DNA from 3 places in the Micromonospora sp. CMU55-4 genome. Region 3 is predicted to be linked to each of the others. Evidence: riboswitches for the same ligand, from Rfam matches in the RefSeq annotation. Region 3 holds a riboswitch; each other region holds the start of a gene.
The links. Region 3 has a riboswitch for cobalamin ahead of HA073_RS09145 (peptidase). Riboswitches for the same ligand answer to the same signal wherever they lie in the genome.

Region 1 (6,078 bases), on a different contig from region 3:
GCGCCCGCAGGCCCAGCACGATCAGGTACGCCGCACCGGCCCACCGGATCGCGGTGAACAGCACCGGGGACGCGGCGATCACGGTGGCGAGTCCGGCCACCACGGCGGCGACGTGCACCGCCTCCCCGGCCGCGACCCCGAGCGCCGCCACCGCCCCGGCCCGCGCGCCGTACCGGGTGGCGTTGGCGAGCACGAACATCATGTCCGGCCCGGAGGTGAGCATGAGCACCACGATCGCGGCCAGGTATCCCGCGAGCGTGGCCGCCGACAGTCCGAGCACGCCTCAGCCCTCCTCGGCGCCGTCGAGCAGCGCCCGGCGCAGCGCCAGCCGGTGTTCGCGCCGGATCTGCGCCTCCCGGTAGCGCCGCCGGTCACCGTCGGTGCCGGGCAGCAGCGGCGGCACCGGCCGGGGCTGGCCCTCGTCGTCCACGGCCACCATCACCAGGTGCGCGGTCGCCACGTCCACCGGCGGCACCGCGCGGTCCCAGCGGTCCGCGCTGACCTTCACGGCCACCTCCATCGAGCTGCGGCCGGCCCAGGTGATCCGGGCGTCCACGTGCACCACGTCACCGACGCGGACAGCGCGCAGGAAGGCCGTCTCGTCGATGGCGGCGGTGACGGCCGGTCCGTCGGAGTGGCGGGCGGCGACCACCCCGGCGACCGAGTCGATCAGGTTGAGGATCCGGCCGCCGTGCACCGTGCCCATCAGGTTGGTGTGGTGCTGGTCCATGATCTGCGACAGGGTCAGGTGCGACGCCGACGGTGGTCGGCCGGTGAGGGTGATGGCATCGGTCACGGTGCGGTTCCGTCCTCGCAGAAGCGGACCGCCGACCGGACGGGGGAGTTGCACGTCGAGGCACGCCGACGGCTCCCGCCCGGCGTGTCACCCGCCCGACCCACCCGCGAGGTCGACGGCAGCGCGCACCGGTGGTACGCGCGACGCGGGCAGGTCTTCGGACTCGCGGGCCCGACCGGGGTCGCCGGTCGCCTACCGGCCGTCGCTTCCCAGGCCGGTGGCCCAGTGCTGTTGACGGCTGTCGTTCCCACTCACCGCTGCGGGGCAGTCCCGGACTTCCACCGGGTTCCCTCTTACGACACCCGGCCGTCGCCGACCGGGTGAACCAGCGCTCCCGGCAGCCTAACCCAGCCCCGACCCGCCCTCGCCGCGACCCGCGTTCCGCCCTTCGGCGCACTGCCCCCGGCCGTCCCACAGGCGCGCAGGCTCCGGCACACCCGGTGCCGCCCCGCATGCGCCGTCCGCATGGCGGGACGTCTCTCCCGCTCATCAGGAAGCCGGGCGGACCCGCGTCAGCGGGCGACGGGTCAGGAGGCGCGGCGGCGTCGAAGCAGTAGCGCGGTCACGCCGGCTGCCGCCACCGCGGCGACCGCTCCGCCGACCAGGATTCCCACCGGCAGACCGCCGTCGTCGGCGCCCGTCGAGGCGTCGGCACTCGCCGGAGACGCGTCCGCGCCTGCCGCAGCGCCCGCCGAGACGTCCGCGGAGGCGGCCGGCGAGGGAGTGGCCGGTGACGGGGCGGCCGCCGGGGGAGCGGCCGGGTCGGCGACGGTGAAGCGGTACGAGCCCTGGACCGGGTGGCCGTCGCGCGAGACCACGCGGTAGGCGACGGTGTAGGTGCCGTTGGCCAGCGGCTCCTCGATCGTCACCGTGCCCGTCGCGCCGTCCACGGCGGGCGCGCTCGCGGGCACCTGACGGTCGGTGGAGTCGCGCAGCGTGATGGTGGTGAAGGCCGGGTTGAGCCGTTGCAGGAACCGCAGCGTCACCTGCGTCGGCGCGGTGGTGAGCCGGGCGTCGCGGGCCGGCGTGGCCTCCTGCAGCGAGTTGTGCGCCGCCGCGGGCGTGGCCGGGACCAGCAGCAGCGCCGCGGTGAACAGCGCGGCGAGGAGTGCGGAGACGGTACGGGTACGCATGACGCGCCTTCCTGGTCGTGGTCAGCGTCGTGGTCAGCCGAGCAGTTGCTGGCCGATCCAGCCGCCCTCGGGGCAGCCGGGCGGTACGGCGAACACGGCGGAGCCGATCGGGGTGGTCCACTCGTTGAGCAGGTCCCGTTCGGCCAGCCGCCGCTGGATGGGCAGGAACTGCCGGGCGATGTCGGCCTGGTACGCGGCGAAGACGAGCCCGCTGTCCGCGTGTCCCTCGGCGGTCGGCGCGCCGTCGTAGTTGTAGGGCCGGCGCAGGATCTTCTGCCGGTCGTCGGTGACGCGGGCCCGGGTCAGGTGCGAGAAGTCCGGGATCACGGTGAGCCCGTCCGGTCCGAGCGCGGCGAAGTCGGGCTCGTCGTGCTCCGCCTCGCCGGTCAGCGGCGCGCCGGTGTCGAGGCGCCGGCCCACCGCGAGTTCCCGGTCGGCGCGGCCGAGCAGGTCCCACGTCTCCAGGTTCATGCTGATCCGGCGCACCACCAGGGTGGTGGAGTCGCGCAGCCAGTCCGGCCCGTCGGTCACCCAGACGGCGGTGTCCGCCGACACGCCGGGCTTCGGGTTGGCGGTGCCGTCGAGCTGGCCGAACAGGTTGCGCTGGGTGCGTCCGGGCTCGGCGCCGGCGGCCCGGCGGAAGCCCTGCTGCACCCAGCGGACGGTGGCGAACGGGCGGCTGTCCTTGGTCAGGACCCGTTGGGCGTGCGCGACGGTGAGCGGGTCGTCGGCGCAGATCTGCAGCAGCAGGTCGCCGCCGGACCAGCGGGGCTGCAACCGGTCGATCCGGAACGCCGGCAGGTCGGCCACCGACGTGGGGCGGCGGTCGTCGAGCCCGGCGGCGTAGAGCCCGGGGCCGAAGCCGAACGTGACTGTCAGCCGGGCCGGCAGCAGGCCCAGTTCCGGCTCGGTGTCGGCCAGCGCCGGGCGACCCTGGGTGAGCCGGGCGGCGTCGTCGGAGAGCAGTCGCAGCATCCGCCCGAGCGCGGCCCGGTCCGTGTCCGGGCGCAGCGTGTACGCGACGAACGCGGCGTGCGCCTGGGGCTCGGTGGTGACACCGGACTGGCGCGCGCCGTGGAACGGCTCGACAGCGCTGCCGACCTGGGCCACCGGGACGGCGTCGTCGGGGCGTACCCCGTGGGAACGGAGGGCGGCGAGGGCACCCGCGCCGGCCAGCGCGCCCCCGGCGGCCGCCGCGCCGCCGGTGAGCAGGCCGCGCCGGCTGACCCGGCGCGCGGGCGCGCCGGTTCCGGTCATGACGCGGGGCTCGCGCCGTGTCCGGGCGCGTACGTCTCCTGGGCGCCGGTGAACGGCTTGGCCACCGCGGTGAACGTCTGGGTGCGCCCGTCGGCGAAGGTGAGCGTGACGTCGAGCTGGTCGCCGGGGCGCACCGGGCGGGTCAGGTCCATCAGCATGAGATGGTCGCCACCGGGCTCCAGCGCGGCCTGGGCTCCGGCGGCGACCACGACGCCGCCCTGCTTCTGCCGCATCGCCATCTTCCCGTCGGTCATGGCCATCTCGTGGATCTCGGCCCGGGACACGTCGGTGGTCACCCCGGTGATCGTGACGTCGGCGTCGCCGTCGTTGACGAGCGTGGCGAACGCGGCGGTCATGCCCTTGTCGGCGGCCTTCACCCACGGGTCGCGGATCGTCAGCACGCCCGCTGCCGCGCTCGCCGGGGGCGAGGCGGGCGCCGACGCCGACGGCGCGGTTGTGGGCGTGGCGTCGGCGGAGCCGCAGGCGGCGACGGACGCGGCCAGGACGGCGGCGCCGATCAGGGCCGCCGTGCGTGGGAAGCGTCGGCTGGTGGTGCTGGGCATGCGGTCGTCCCCTCGAAGATCCGGTGTTCGTACCGTTGGTCGGGGCGGCGCCGCGGATAGTTCCGGCCCGGGGAGTCGGTCGCGTCACATGCACCCGGGCTCACCGCGACCGGGGACCGGGGAGCGCCCGGAAGGCATAATGGTTCCGGGTGTCACGTGGCGCGCCGGGCGCGGCCGTGGCCGGAGAGGGCGCCCGGACGAGGGAGGCGGACGGTGACGGCGACGACCGGGGCGACCCGCAACACCCGGCAGCGCGCCGAGGTGCTGGCGCTGCTGCGGGAGCTGGACGGCTTCCACAGCGCGCAGCAGTTGCACCAGATGCTCGTGCAGCGGCAGGCGAAGGTGGGTCTGACCACCGTCTACCGGACGTTGCAGCTGCTCGTCGACAACGGCGAGATCGACTCGGCGCGGCTGCCCGGCGGCGAGCACCTCTACCGGCGGTGCAGCCAGAGCCGCCATCACCACCACCTGGTCTGCCGCCGCTGCGGCCGTGCGGTGGAGGTGGCCGGCCCGGCCGTGGAGCGGTGGGCCGACCAGGTCGCCGCGCAGCACGGTTTCACCGACGTCGGGCACACCCTGGAGATCTTCGGCACCTGCGACCGCTGCGCCGCCTGAGCCACCGCCGCGGGCGGGCGGTGACCCGCCCGCGCCGGGCCGCCGGTCAGCAGTTGCGCAGCGCCGGTGACTGGTTCAGCAACTGGCCGCGGCTGGAGGTGAACCGGCGGTACGCCTCGGAGCCGGCCGCGCCGGGGCGGAAGGCTGCCACCCGGTGGCAGTTCTGGAACGCCAGCGTGATCCCGAAGTGCCGCTCCAGCCCGGCGCGGATCGCGTCGCTGGCCATCGCGCGCAGCAGTTGCCCGCGCTCGGCGTCGCCGGGCGGCGGCACGACGTTGTCGGCGAACTCGGCGTCGGTCGCGGCGAGGTCGGCGGCGACCCGGCTGACCGTCTCCCAGGCGTACGGCAGGGAGTCGCGGACACAGGCGACGAACGCCTCCTCGTCGACGGGACCGGTCTCGGCGGCGTGCAGCAGGGCGGGCGGAACGGTGAGCGACATGGGTCCTCCGGCAGCTCTAACGAACACGGTTTCCATTACCATCTGAGCACACCATGTCGCCGGACGACCGTCAAGGACCGGCGCACGCGAAACGGCGGACGGACCCGAAGGCCCGTCCGCCGTGTGACGTCGCGGAACGTGTCAGCGCAGGTGCGCCTCGATCGCCTCGATGACCCGGGGCCGCAGCTCGGCGGCGCGGATCACCGCGTCGACCGAGCCGACCTCGACCGCCCGCTGGATGCTGTGCACCCGGTCGAACTCGGCGGCCACCTCGCCCAGCTTCTCCGCCCGCACCGACCCGCGCAGCTCGTCCAGCTCCGCGCTGAGCGTGGCCCGCTCGGTACCGGTGGCGGACGCCACCCGGCCCTCCAGCTCGCGTACCCGGGAATCGGCCGCGGTGCGGGCGGCGACCTCACCGGCGAACACCACGGCGGCGGCCGGCGCGCCACCGAGCACCGAGGCGAACGACCCCTCGATCGCCAGCACCGTCATGTCCGGGTTGAGCGCCTTGGAGAAGACCACGAACGCGCCGCCGTGATAGCGCGAGATCACGCAGAACACGATCGGGCCGCGGAAGTTGACGATCGCCCGGCCGATCTCCGCGCCGTACTCCAACTGGAGCTTGCGCATCGACTCGGGTGAGCCGTCGAAGCCGGACAGGTTCGCCAGCACGACCAGCGGCCGGTTGCCGCTGGCCGCGTTGATCGCCCGCGCGGCCTTCTTCGAGGAGCGCGGGAACAGCGTGCCCGCGGTGTAGGTGTCCGGGCCGTCGGTGGGCGGGAAGCCGTGCCGGGGCACCGACCGCGACTCGATGCCGAGCAGGCACACCGGGATGCCGCCCAGGTGCACGTCCTGCACCACAGCGGTCTCCGCGTCGGCCATGCCCGCCCACCGCTCCAGCACCGGATGGTCCTGGTCGGCGAGGGCCCGCATGACGGTACGGATGTCGAACGGCTTCTTGCGGTCCGGGTTCGCGGTGGCGGAGAAGATCTCGCCCACCGTGGCGAAGTCGCTGCCGGCCACCGCGTGCGGGTAGCCGCAGATGTCCCGGTCCACCGGGTCCATGGTGACGGCCCGGCGCGGCGCGTGCTCGCCCGGCACGACGTACGTGTGGTCGTAGTGCGCCATCAGCACGTCCCGCGCGCCCGGCAGGTCCGGCGCCCAGTACTGCGCCTGCCCGTTCGGGCCCATCACCCGGTCGTAGCCGCCGATGCCGAAGTTGTCCTCGGCGGACACGCCGCCGGAGAAGTCCAGCGACTGCTTGCCGGTGAGCAC
Region 2 (6,078 bases), on a different contig from region 3:
GGGCCGCTCGCGGTCCAGGTGCAGGCGCAGCAGCACCCAGCCCAGCGACACACCGCCGATGAACACGTACGCGGGCTGCGTGCCGAACGTGTCCCAGCAGGTGTGCAGCGTGACGGCGGCGGCGAAGGTGAGCAGGAACGCCGCCAGTCTCCGGCCGCCGGGCGCGGCGGCGAACGTGAACAACGCGGCGGCGGTCAGCCCGGTCCAGGCCAGGTGCGCGGCGGGCGCGGTGAGACCGCGAACCAGCAGCGTCCGCTCGACGGCGCCGAGGTTGCCCTCCGACCCGACGAACGCGGCGAACGCGTACCCCATGGTCTCCAGCGCGGCGAACCCGGCGCCGGAGGCCACGCCGATCACCAGGCCCTGCGCCGGTGACCGGTGCCGCCGCCACAGCAGCAGGATGCCGGCCGGCACGATCAGCTTCGCGGTCTCCTCGGCCAGGCCGACGAGCGCCATCGGCAGGACGCCGAGGCGGTGCAGCGTGCCGTACTCCAGCCAGCCGGCGGCGACCACGCCGACCACGCCGCCGAGAAGCGCGGCGACGCCGACGACGGAGCCGGGGACCGGGCGGCGGGCCGGCCGCCCCTGGGCGAAGGCCAGGAACGTGGCGGGCGCGACGCACGCGCCGAGCACGATCAGCGCCGGTACGAACGTGACGGTGCCGGTGCCGGACAGTGTCTCCAGCACCAGCAGGTGAAGCCCGACGCCGACGAGCAGGACCGCCACCCACGCCCAGCGGCGTCCGGTATTCCCCATACGCCGAGTATCGCGCCCGGCGGCGAGCGCCGGCATCGGGGGTAGGCACTGTGGACAGTGAGATCCATGCGACACGCCCGACACGACATCTGGTGTTGCCCAACCGCCCCCACCGCCATATATGGTGGTGCCGCAGCTGGTTCGGCCGAGCCCTCCGGGGCGGGGCCGAGGCAAGAGGGAACCCGGTGGAAATCCGGGACTGCCCCGCAGCGGTGAGTGGGAACGACAGCCGTCAACAGCACTGGGCCACCGGCCTGGGAAGCGACGGCCGGTAGGCGACCGGCGACCCCGGTCGGGCCCGCGAGTCCGAAGACCTGCCAGCGCGCCGTGCGCCTCCGCGTACGGCGGCCGGAGGTCGCGCGGGACGACCGACGCCAGCAGCCGGGCCGGCCGCGCCGTGCCCGTTGGCGTCTCCCGCCGTCTCCAGACGGTGACAGCGAGGAGAGGTCATGACTGTCGTGCAGGAAAGCCCGCCGGCCACCGGCGGCGGGTCCGAGGCCCGCCGGCCGGCGATGCGGGTACGCAAACGGGACGGCGACACCGAGCCGGTGGACGTCGGCAAGATCGTCCGGGCGGTCGAACGCTGGGTCGCCGACCTGGACGAGGTGGACCCGCTGCGGGTGGCCACCAAGACGATCAGCGGGCTCTACGACGGGGCGACCACCGCCGAGCTGGACCGGCTGTCGATCCAGACCGCGGCGGAGCTGATCGGCGAGGAGCCGCAGTACTCGAAGCTGGCGGCAAGGCTGCTGGCCGCGTACGTGGACAAGGAGGTCCGCGGTCAGGGCGTGGCGAGCTTCAGCCAGTCGATCGCGTACGCGCACGGGCTGGGGCTGATCGGCGACGAGACGGCCGCATTCGTCGCCCGGCACGCCCGCAAGCTCGACGACGCCGTGGACCCGGACGGCGACAGGCGGTTCGAGTACTTCGGACTGCGTACCGTGGCCGACCGCTACCTGCTGCGGCACCCGCAGTCGCGGCTGGTGGTGGAGACGCCGCAGTACTGGCTGCTACGGGTGGCCTGCGGGCTGTCCCGCACCCCGGGCGAGGCGGTCGGCTTCTACCGGCTGATGTCCAGCCTGGCCTATCTGCCCAGCTCCCCCACGCTGTTCAACTCCGGCACCCGGCACACCCAGATGTCGTCGTGCTTCCTGGTCGACTCGCCGCGCGACGAGCTGGACTCGATCTACGAGCGCTACCACCAGGTGGCGAAGCTGTCGAAGTTCTCCGGCGGCATCGGCATCGCCTGGTCGCGGGTGCGCGGCCGGGGCGCGCTGATCCGGGGCACGAACGGCCGGTCCAACGGCATCGTGCCGTTCCTCAAGACGCTCGACGCCGGGGTGGCCGCGGTCAACCAGGGTGGCCGGCGCAAGGGCGCGGCCTGCGTCTACCTGGAGCCGTGGCACCCGGACGTGGAGGAGTTCCTGGAGCTGCGGGACAACACCGGCGAGGAGTCCCGGCGTACGCACAACCTCAACCTGGCCAACTGGATCCCGGACGAGTTCATGCGCCGGGTCGAGGCCGACGGCGAGTGGTCGCTCGTCGATCCGTCGGACGCCCCGGAGCTGCCCGACCTGTACGGGGAGGCGTTCGACGCCGCGTACCGGGCGGCGGAGAAGAACGCGGTCCGCACGGTACGGGCCCGGGACCTGTACGGGCGGATGATGCGCACGCTCGCGCAGACCGGCAACGGCTGGATGACGTTCAAGGACGCCGCGAACCGGCTGTCCAACCAGACCGGTGAGCCGGGCAACGTGATCCACCTGTCCAACCTGTGCACCGAGATCCTGGAGGTGAACGACGACGCCGAGACGGCGGTGTGCAACCTCGGCTCGGTGAACCTCGGCGCCCACGTCACCGCCGACGGGGTGGACTGGGAGCGGCTGCGCGCCACGGTCCGCACCGCTGTGGTGTTCCTCGACCGGGTGATCGACATCAACTACTACCCGGCCGAGCAGGCGGCGGCGTCGAACCCGCGCTGGCGGCCGGTCGGGCTCGGCCTGATGGGGTTGCAGGACGCGTTCTTCACGCTGCGCCTGCCGTTCGACTCCCCCGAGGCGAAGGAGCTGTCCACCCGCGTGCAGGAGGAGATCCTGCTGACCGCGCTGGAGACCTCCGCCGGGCTGGCCGAGCGGTTCGGGCCGCATCCGGCGTACCCGCAGACCCGGGCCGCGAAGGGTGACCTGCACCCGGACCTGTGGGGCGCGGAGCCGGCGCAGGCCGGACGGTGGGCGGCGCTGCGTGAGCGGATCGCCGCAGGCGGGCTGCGCAACTCGCTGCTGGTGGCGATCGCACCGACCGCCACCATCGCCTCCATCGCCGGCTGCTACGAGTGCGTCGAACCGCAGGTGTCCAACCTGTTCAAGCGCGAGACGATGTCCGGGGAGTTCCTCCAGGTCAACACGTACCTGGTGCGGGAGCTGAAGGCCCGCGGACTGTGGACGCCGCAGGTCCGCGACCGGATCAAGCGGGCCGAGGGCTCGGTGCAGGACATCACCGAGCTGCCCGCGCCGGTGCGGGAGCTGTTCCGCACCGCCTGGGAGCTGCCGCAGCGGGCGCTGATCGACCTGGCCGCCGCGCGGGCGCCGTTCGTCGACCAGTCCCAGTCGCTCAACCTGTTCCTGAGCGCGCCGACCATCGGCAAGCTGTCCTCGATGTACCTGTACGCCTGGAAGGCCGGGCTGAAGACCACCTACTACCTGCGTTCCCGTCCCGCCACCCGCATCCAGCAGGCCACCGTCGCCCCGGTGCCCGCCCCGGTGCCCGCCCCGGTGCCCGGCGTGGTCTCCGCCGTGAGCGACGACGAGGCGCTGGCCTGTTCCCTGGAGAACCCCGAGAGCTGCGAGGCATGCCAGTGACCACCACCGCACCGACCCGGCACATGCTGCTCGACCCCGGCATGGACCTGACCCTGCGGCCGATGCGCTACCCGCGCTTCTTCGACCGGTTCAAGGACGCGATCAGGAACACCTGGACGGTCGAGGAGGTGGACCTGCACTCGGACCTCGCCGACCTGGCGAAGCTGTCCCCCGCCGAACGGCACCTGGTGTCGCGGCTGGTGGCGTTCTTCGCCACCGGCGACACGATCGTCGCCAACAACCTGGTGCTCAACCTCTACCAGCACGTCAACTCGCCCGAGGGCCGGCTCTACCTGTCCCGGCAGCTGTTCGAGGAGGCGGTGCACGTCCAGTTCTACCTGAACCTGCTCGACACGTACGTGCCGGACGAGAAGGAACGGTTCGCCGCGTTCGCCGCGGTGGAGAACATCCCGTCGATCGCCCGCAAGGCCGAGTTCTGCTTCCGGTGGATCGACTCGATCTTCGAGCTGCGGGAGCTGCGGACCCGCGACGACCGGCGGGCGTTCCTGCTCAACCTGATCTGCTTCGCCGCGTGCATCGAGGGCCTGTTCTTCTACGGCGCGTTCGCCTACGTCTACTTCCTGCGGTCCCGGGGCCTGCTCAACGGGCTGGCCTCCGGCACCAACTGGGTGTTCCGGGACGAGTCGATGCACATGGCGTTCGCGTTCGACGTGGTGGAGACCGTACGCGCCGAGGAACCGGACCTGTTCGACGCCGAGATGGAGAAGCAGGTGAAGGAGATGCTGGCCGAGGCGGTGGAGTGCGAGGTGAGCTTCGCCGCGGACCTGCTGGGCCAGGGCGTGCCGGGGATGTCGCTGGCCGACATGCGCGAGTACCTCCAGCACGTGGCCGACCGGCGCCTGGCGGTGCTCGGCATCGCCCCGATGTACGGCAGCGCCAACCCGTTCGCGTTCATGGAGTTGCAGGACGTGCAGGAGCTGTCCAACTTCTTCGAGCGGCGGGTGTCGGCGTACCAGGTCGGCGTGACCGGCAGCGTCACGTTCGACGACGACTTCTGACCGCCGCCCCCGCCCCGGCCGTCACGGCCGGGGCGGGGCCGGGCTCTCGCCGGGCAGCGCCGCCGCCCGCACCCGCCCGATCAACGCCACCACGGCGAGCGCCAGCACGGCCACCACCACGAACGCGGTACGCAGGTCCAGCGCGCCGGCGAGCAGGCCGATCACCGGCGCCGCGAGCAGCGCGCCCGGCCACTGGCCCATCGCCACCACGGAGACGCCCTCGCCGGACGTGAGGCCCGGCTGCTCACCGGCGAAGCCGAGCACCGTCGGGGTCACGCACGCCAGGCCGAACCCGAGCAGTCCGAACCCGGCCATCACCGCCGCCGGATGGGGGTACGCCACCGGCAGCGCCACGCCGGCTGTCGCGACCAGCGCGGACAGCCGGACGAAGCGGATCCGCCCGACCCGGCCGGCCAGCCGGTCGCCGAACAGCCGGGCGACGGTCGCGGCCAGCGAGAGACAGGTGTACGTGGCCGCGGCGAGCACCGCCGTGGCGCCGGCCACCTCGGTCGCGTACAGCGCGCTCCACTGGGCGCCGGCCATCTCGATGAACGAGGCGAGGAAGGCGATCACCGCGAGCAGCAGCAGTTGCGGGGTGAACCGGTCACGCAGCCGGCGCCGCGCCTCGCCGTCCTTGGTCTCCTGGCGGGGCGTGTCGGGCAGCCAGCGGTGCGTGCCGATCAGCAGCGCGCCCAGCAGGACACTGGTGACGGCCATCTGCACCGACGGCGACATCCCGATCGCCGCGGCCCCGGTGCCGCAGAGGCCGCCGACCAGCATGCCGATGCTGAAGCCCGCGTGGAACGTGGACAGGATGGGCCGCCCGTACCGCTTCTGCACCTCGACCGACTGGGCGTTCATCGGCGTGGCCAGCAGGTTCGCCGCGAAGCCCCAGACCGCGAGCCCGCCGACCAGCGCCACCACAGTGGTGGACGCGGCCAGCAGCGGCGCGTTGAGCAGGATCAGCGCGGCCCCGGCCAGCGCCAGCCGGCGGGTGTTGATGCGGCTGATCAGCACCGCCACCACGACCAGGGAGACCAGCTCCCCCGCGTTCGTGGCGATGTTCGCCAGGCCCCAGCCGGTGTTGCCGACCCCTACCGCGTCCCGCACCTCCGGCACGCGGGCCGACCACCCGCCGATGGCCAGGCCCATGATGACGAAGAGCAGCGCCACCGACCAGCGGGCCCGTACGGCCGAGCGGGGCACCGGCGGCGCGGGCTGCTCCGTCGTGTGCTGGTTCGTCGAGGTGTCCGTCATGGTCGTCGTACCTCTCTGGGATCGGTCCGTCGGAACTCCTACCCGATCGCGTGGTCGAGGAAGCACGCACCGTCAGGAAGGCGTACCCGTTCCGGTGTGGTGCCGGGGTCGGTGACGAGCGCCGAGACCACCGCGACGTAGTCGTCGATCAGCCCGCGTACCAGGTCGTCGCCGAAGACACCCCGGTT
Region 3 (6,078 bases):
ATCGGCAGCGCGGCGCGTACCCGGAGCGTGCGGCGGCACAGCAGGCCCGGCTCAACCTGCCGCCCCTCCCGACCACGACCATCGGATCGTTCCCGCAGACCGACGAGCTGCGCCGCGCGCGTGCCGAGCACCGGGCCGGGCGTCTCGACGACGCCGCCTACACGCAGCGGATGCGCGCCGAGGTCGAGCACGTCGTCCGGCTCCAGGAGCGGCTGGGCCTGGACGTGCTCGTGCACGGCGAGCCGGAACGAAACGACATGGTCCAGTACTTCGGCGAGCAGCTGGACGGGTTCGCCGCCACCGAACACGGCTGGGTCCAGTCCTACGGCTCCCGATGCGTGCGTCCGCCCGTCATCTACGGCGACGTGGCACGCAGGGCGCCGATGACCGTCAACTGGTCCACCTACGCGCAGTCGCTGACCGACCGGCCGGTCAAGGGCATGCTCACCGGCCCGGTCACGATCCTGGCCTGGTCGTTCGTCCGCAGCGACCAGCCGCTGGCAGACACCGCGGACCAGGTCGCACTCGCCCTGCGCGACGAGTGCCGTGATCTCGAGGCAGCCGGTATCCGGGTCATCCAGGTCGACGAGCCGGCGCTGCGTGAGACGCTGCCACTGCGCAGGGCGGACCAGAAGGCGTACCTGGACTGGGCAGTCGGGGCGTTCCGCCTGGCCACCTGCGGAGTCGCCGACGACACCCAGATCCACACCCACCTGTGCTACTCGGAGTTCGGGGAGGTGATCACGGCCATCGACGCCCTCGACGCCGACGTCACAAGCATCGAGGCATCCCGCTCCCGGATGGAGGTTCTCGACGACCTCGCCGCGATCGGATACCGCCGGGGGGTGGGGCCCGGCGTCTGGGACATCCACTCACCCCGGGTGCCGTCCCACGACGAGGTCGTCGGCGCGCTGCGCCGGGCCGTGGCCGCGGTGCCGGCCGAGCGGCTGTGGGTGAACCCCGACTGCGGCCTCAAGACGCGCGGCTATCCCGAGGTCGAGGCGTCCCTCCAGCACCTGGTCGCCGCCGCGGCCGAGCTGCGCGGACGCTGAGCCGCCGGCCGGGCGGAACGCCGCGCCGTTCCGCCCGGCCCGGGCCCGGTTCAGCCCTTGACAGGCCGTGCCCCGAGCGCCGAGGCTGCATGAAGTGATATATGTCGATGTTACGGGGGCATGATGCGACGCAGGATCTTCGCGCTGGCTACAGCAGCCGCGGTCGTCGTCGGCGGGGCCATGACGATGGCGCTGCGGCCGGCCTACGCCGCGACGGCGTGCACGGTGGACTACACCATCACCCGGGAGTGGTCCAGCGGCTTCTGGGCCGAGCTCACCGTCACCAACCTGGGCGCTCCCGTCACCGACTGGTGGCTGCGGTTCCGGCAGGCGAACGGTCAGACGATCACCATGGGCCTCGACCGGCTGCCGGACGGATACACGCTGGGCAGCGGCGAGATGTATCCGATGACCATGCTCCGTCCCCCGGCGGGATCCACGCTGCCGACCGGCGCCTCGGTGACGGTGCGGTTCGGCGGCAACTACCAGGGTGCCGACCCCGAGCCGACCGACTGGGTGTTGAGCGGCCAGCCGTGCGACGGGGACGGCGCCGACCCGACCGGCTCGTCGCCGCCGCCGGCCTCGGGGAGCCCGCGGCCCAGCCCACTGCCGGGCGGGCCGTCGGTGGCGCTCACCTCGCCCTGGCCCAATGACTTCTTCGCCGCGCCGGGCGTCATCCCGATCCGTGCCGAGGCCACGGCGGCGCCCGGCCGGCGGATCGAGCGGGTCGAGTTCCGCGAGCGCGGCAGGCTGCTCGCCGTGGACACCACCGCGCCGTACGCGTTCGACTGGCGCGGCGTGCCGCCGAACAGCGGCACCCGCGTCACCGCCACCGCCTACGACAGCAGCGGCGCCCAGGCCACCGCCGAGGTCCGCGGCATCCGGGTGCTCCCGCCGCAGGCGCCCGGCGCCGCGCCTGCGCTGAAGGCGTTCGGCAACCGCATCCTCACGGTCACAGCCAGTCCGAGGCCGTACCGGCCCCGTGGAATCATCCGGTCGGCCGCGCCCGGCGAATGCGCATGGGGACCGATCCACTGGGACGGCCCGGTCGACGACGCGTCGGTAGGCGCGCTGCGGGCCCGCGGCGTCAACGCGGTACGGGTCGTGCTGAGCGACGCCTGCTACGCCTACACCGGCAGCCCTGCCGATCGGCAGAACCGCGTCGGCTACCTCGACGAGGCGGCCCGGTACGTCGACCTGCTCGTCCGGGCCGGCATCACACCCGTCGTGTCGCTGCGGCAGAGCGACATCTCCGCCACCCGCACGTTCTGGAGCGCGGCGGCGGAGGTGTTCGGCGACGACAACGCAGTGGTCTTCGACATCTCGTCCTACGACTTCCCGGCGGCCGGCGGCACCGATCCCGCGGCGGTCTGGACCTGCTGGCGCGACGGCGGTACCTCGTGCACGGGCACCGGCCTGCCGCCCTTCGGCGTGCAGGAGCAGATCCGCCTGCTTCGCGTCCAGGGCTCGTTCAACCTGGTCCTCGCCGCCGGGATCGACGGCGGCAACGATCTGAGCCGGTGGCTGGAATATCGCCCGGCTGACCCGGACGGCCGCAGCGTGGCCGCCGCCTGGCGCGTCGACGACCGCTCGGCCTGCGCCACGCCGGCCTGCTGGCGGTCCACGCTGCTCCCGGTCGCCGCCCAGGTGCCGCTGGTCGCCACCGACGTCAGCGCCGGCTCGGGGGCGCCGACGTTCGTACCGCGGACTGTCGCCTGGCTCGACCAGCACGGCATCGGCCACCTGCGCCGGTGACCGGGGGAGGGGAGGCCGCGGCCGGAGGGCCGGTCAGACGGCCGCGCGCGCCCACTGCTGGTTGGTGCCGCTGCCTCTCCTACCCGTACGACCCCTCGACCGGGTCGGCGTGGGCGGGACATCGCACATCGAGCCGTCCATCGACGTTCATCCAACAGATCGGCGTGCGTAAGCTCCGCACGGTCGGATCCATGGAACCTACGGAGGAGGTTCCATGGATCGTCGAACGATGTTGCGGGCCACCGTTGTCGGTGCGGGCGCTGTCGCCCTGCCGTTCACGGCGTGGTCGGCGGCGTACGGAGCCCCGGCACAGAACGCGGCGGGGCCCTACGGCGGGCTTCAGGCAGCCGACGCCAACGGCATCCAGATGCCGGCCGGGTTCACCAGCTCGATCGTCGCGCGGTCCCGGCGGACGGTGCCGGGGACGTCGTACACCTGGCACGACGCCCCGGACGGCGGCGCCGTGTTCCCGAACGGCACCGGCTGGATCTACGTGTCGAACTCCGAGGTGTCGGCCGGTGCGGGTGGCGGCGCCTCACGCCTCGTCTTCAACTCCAGCGGCGCCGTGGTCGGGGCGTCGCGGATCCTCTCCGGCACCAACAACAACTGCGCCGGTGGGAAGACACCGTGGAACACCTGGCTCTCCTGCGAGGAGGTGTCCCTGGGCCGGGTCTTCGAGACGTACCCCCTCGGCGGGACCGCGGTGGCGCGTCCTGCGATGGGCCGGTTCAAGCACGAGGCGGCCGCGGCCGACCCGGTCCGCCGGGTCGTCTACCTGACCGAGGACGAGACCGACGGCAAGTTCTACCGCTTCGTGCCGGCCACCTGGGGCGACCTGTCCGCCGGAACCCTCCAGGTCCTCCGCGCCGGTACGGCCACCTCCGGCACGTTCACCTGGGCCACGGTGCCCGACCCGGACGGCTCGCCCACCCCGACCCGGCAGCAGGTGTCCGGCGCGAAGACGTTCAACGGTGGCGAGGGCTGTCACTACGCGGACGACACCGTCTGGTTCACCACGAAGGGCGACAACCGCGTGTGGCAGGTCAACCTGGCCGCCGGCACATACGAGCTCGCCTACGACGACAACCTGGTCAGTCCGGGCACCCCTCCGCTGACCGGCGTCGACAACATCACCGGGTCCACTGCAGGTGACCTCTACGTCGCCGAGGACGGCGGCAACATGGAGATCTGCATGATCACGCCGGACGACAAGATCTCGGTCTTCCTGCGGATCACCGGACAGAGCGGTTTGGAGATCACCGGGCCGGCGTTCACCCCGGCGGGGGACCGGCTGTACTTCTCCTCGCAACGCGGCACGACCGGCTCGTCGTCCGGCGGCATCACCTACTGCGTCACCGGTCCGTTCCGCCGTTGACCGGCTCCCGGTCCCGCCGGCAGTGACCACACGGTGAGGGACGCCCGGTCCTCACCGGGCGTCCTTCACCGGCGTGCTCCACGCGGACGCGCCGGGACGACGGCTTCTCGACGTCGGGGTGTGAAACCGCCGATTCCGCCGGCCGTCACGGCACGTGGCCGGTTCCTGGCGCATTGACATCGGCGCACCGGCCACAGCAGACTGTCGCGACAACTCAACCACCGCGTGTACGTGCGGGGGAAGACCGGTCGAAATCCGGCGCTGGCCCGCAACGGTAGGCCGCCCAGAGAACTCTGCGGCGGCGAGCCCGAATACCCGTCGTACGCGTGCAACCGCTCCCCACCCGTCGTGGCCCACGGGTCGGAGTCCCGGACGCCCCCGCGTACTGCGGTCGTCCGGGCTTTCGACGACCGCCGGGCCGGAAAGGCGCTTCCGATGGTCGTCCGCCGAAGTCGGCACCGCCTGCTCGCGCTCCTCTGCGGCGTACTCGCCGCCCTCACCCTCACCACACCGGCCGTCGCCGCCCCCGATCGCGCCGCCCTCACCCGCCCGGAGGCCGCCGCCGGCTGGCTCGCCCGGCAACTCGTCGACGGCGAACGCTTCGAGGCGGTCTTCGACGGTGTCGCCTACCCCGACCAGGGGCTGACCCTCGACGCCGTGTTCGCCTTCGCCGCCGGCGGCGTCGCCGACGACCACGGCGCCGGCGCGCTGGCCTGGGTCACCCGGCCGGACATCCGCGACGGCTACCTCGGCGACGGCGTCTCCGAGGCGTACGCGGGCGCGACCGCCAAGCTCGCCCTCGCCGTGCAGGTGCGCGGCGGCGACCCGGCCGACGTCGGCGGGGTGGACCTGATCGCCCGGCTGCGTTCGCTGCAGACGCCGGCCGGCCGGTTCAGCGACCGGTCCGCGTACGGCGACTACAGCAACGCGTTCAGCCAGTCCTTCGCGCTGCTGGCGCTGGACCGTACGGCGGCCGGGGCGCCTCCGGCGGCGGCCGCCTGGCTGGCCGGCATCCGATGCCCGGACGGCGGCTACCCGCTGCTGCCCGCCCAACCGGTCTGCACGTCCGACGTGGACGCCACCGCGCTCGTGACGCAGGCGCTGCGCGCCGCGGACCGTCCGGCCGACGCCGCCGCCGGGCTGCGCTGGCTGGTGTCCGTTCAGCGTGCCGACGGCGGCTTCGCCAACGCGGCCGGCACACCGAACGCCAACAGCACCGGCCTCGCCGCGCAGGCCCTGCGCGACGGTCACCGGCTACCGGCCTGGGCGCGGTCCCGGGCGTTCCTCGCCGGACTCCAGGTCGGCTGCGCCGGGGCGCCCGCCGACCGGGGCGCCGTCGACTTCGACGGTGGCGGCTTCGACCCGGCCACCGCGCCCCGGGCCACCGCCCAGGCCGTCCTCGGTCTCACCGGGATCGGGTACGCCCGTCTGTCCGCCGCCGGCGCCGACCTCGGCGCACCGGTGCTCGCCTGCCCGTGAACCGCCTCGCCGCTCACCCGATCACAGGAGGACCCGTGTTCCGTCACCGTCCCACCGCCCGCACCTGGATGGCCGGCCTGCTGGCCGCCGTCGTGGCCGGCGTCGCGCTGACCGCAGTCGAACCCGCGCCCCGGTCGGCGCACGCCGCCGCCTGCGCCGGCACCTCGGGAGTCACTGTGGTCGTCGACTTCGCCGCGCTCGGCGGCGGCGTCCAGGTCGCCTGTGCGCCGGGCGATCCGGCCACCGGCCTGGCCGCGCTTCAGGCCGCCGGCTTCACCGTCACCGGCACCGCCCGCTGGGGCCTGGCCTTCGTCTGCCGGATCAACGGCAAGCCCACCGCCGCGACCGAGCCGTGCGTCAATACCCCGCCGGCCACCGCGTACTGGTCGTACTGGCACGCGTCCAGCGGCGGCTCCT

Region 1: another riboswitch for cobalamin. It lies ahead of HA073_RS07580 (acyl-CoA thioesterase); the one in region 3 lies ahead of HA073_RS09145 (peptidase).
Region 2: another riboswitch for cobalamin. It lies ahead of HA073_RS07595 (ribonucleoside-diphosphate reductase subunit alpha); the one in region 3 lies ahead of HA073_RS09145 (peptidase).

The regions. Positions count from the first base shown of each region.
Region 1 is NZ_JAAOLH010000003.1:303,646-309,723, reverse strand. Features, by position in the region: gene HA073_RS07585 (LysE family translocator) at 1-280, opposite strand, end outside; gene HA073_RS07580 (acyl-CoA thioesterase) at 284-796, opposite strand; cobalamin riboswitch at 927-1,128, opposite strand; gene HA073_RS07575 (copper resistance CopC family protein) at 1,324-1,929, opposite strand; gene HA073_RS07570 (Dyp-type peroxidase) at 1,963-3,186, opposite strand; gene HA073_RS07565 (copper chaperone PCu(A)C) at 3,183-3,749, opposite strand; gene HA073_RS07560 (Fur family transcriptional regulator) at 3,963-4,364, shown strand; gene HA073_RS07555 (SCO5389 family protein) at 4,411-4,803, opposite strand; gene HA073_RS07550 (carboxyl transferase domain-containing protein) at 4,945-6,078, opposite strand, start outside.
Region 2 is NZ_JAAOLH010000003.1:310,178-316,255, forward strand. Features, by position in the region: gene HA073_RS07590 (PrsW family glutamic-type intramembrane protease) at 1-756, opposite strand, end outside; cobalamin riboswitch at 877-1,093, shown strand; gene HA073_RS07595 (ribonucleoside-diphosphate reductase subunit alpha) at 1,206-3,614, shown strand; gene HA073_RS07600 (ribonucleotide-diphosphate reductase subunit beta) at 3,605-4,633, shown strand; gene HA073_RS07605 (MFS transporter) at 4,655-5,890, opposite strand; gene HA073_RS07610 (condensation domain-containing protein) at 5,929-6,078, opposite strand, start outside.
Region 3 is NZ_JAAOLH010000004.1:141,962-148,039, forward strand. Features, by position in the region: gene metE (5-methyltetrahydropteroyltriglutamate--homocysteine S-methyltransferase) at 1-1,052, shown strand, start outside; gene HA073_RS09135 (Ig-like domain-containing protein) at 1,173-2,807, shown strand; gene HA073_RS09140 (alkaline phosphatase PhoX) at 3,022-4,182, shown strand; cobalamin riboswitch at 4,384-4,520, shown strand; gene HA073_RS09145 (peptidase) at 4,618-5,661, shown strand; gene HA073_RS09150 (hypothetical protein) at 5,730-6,078, shown strand, end outside.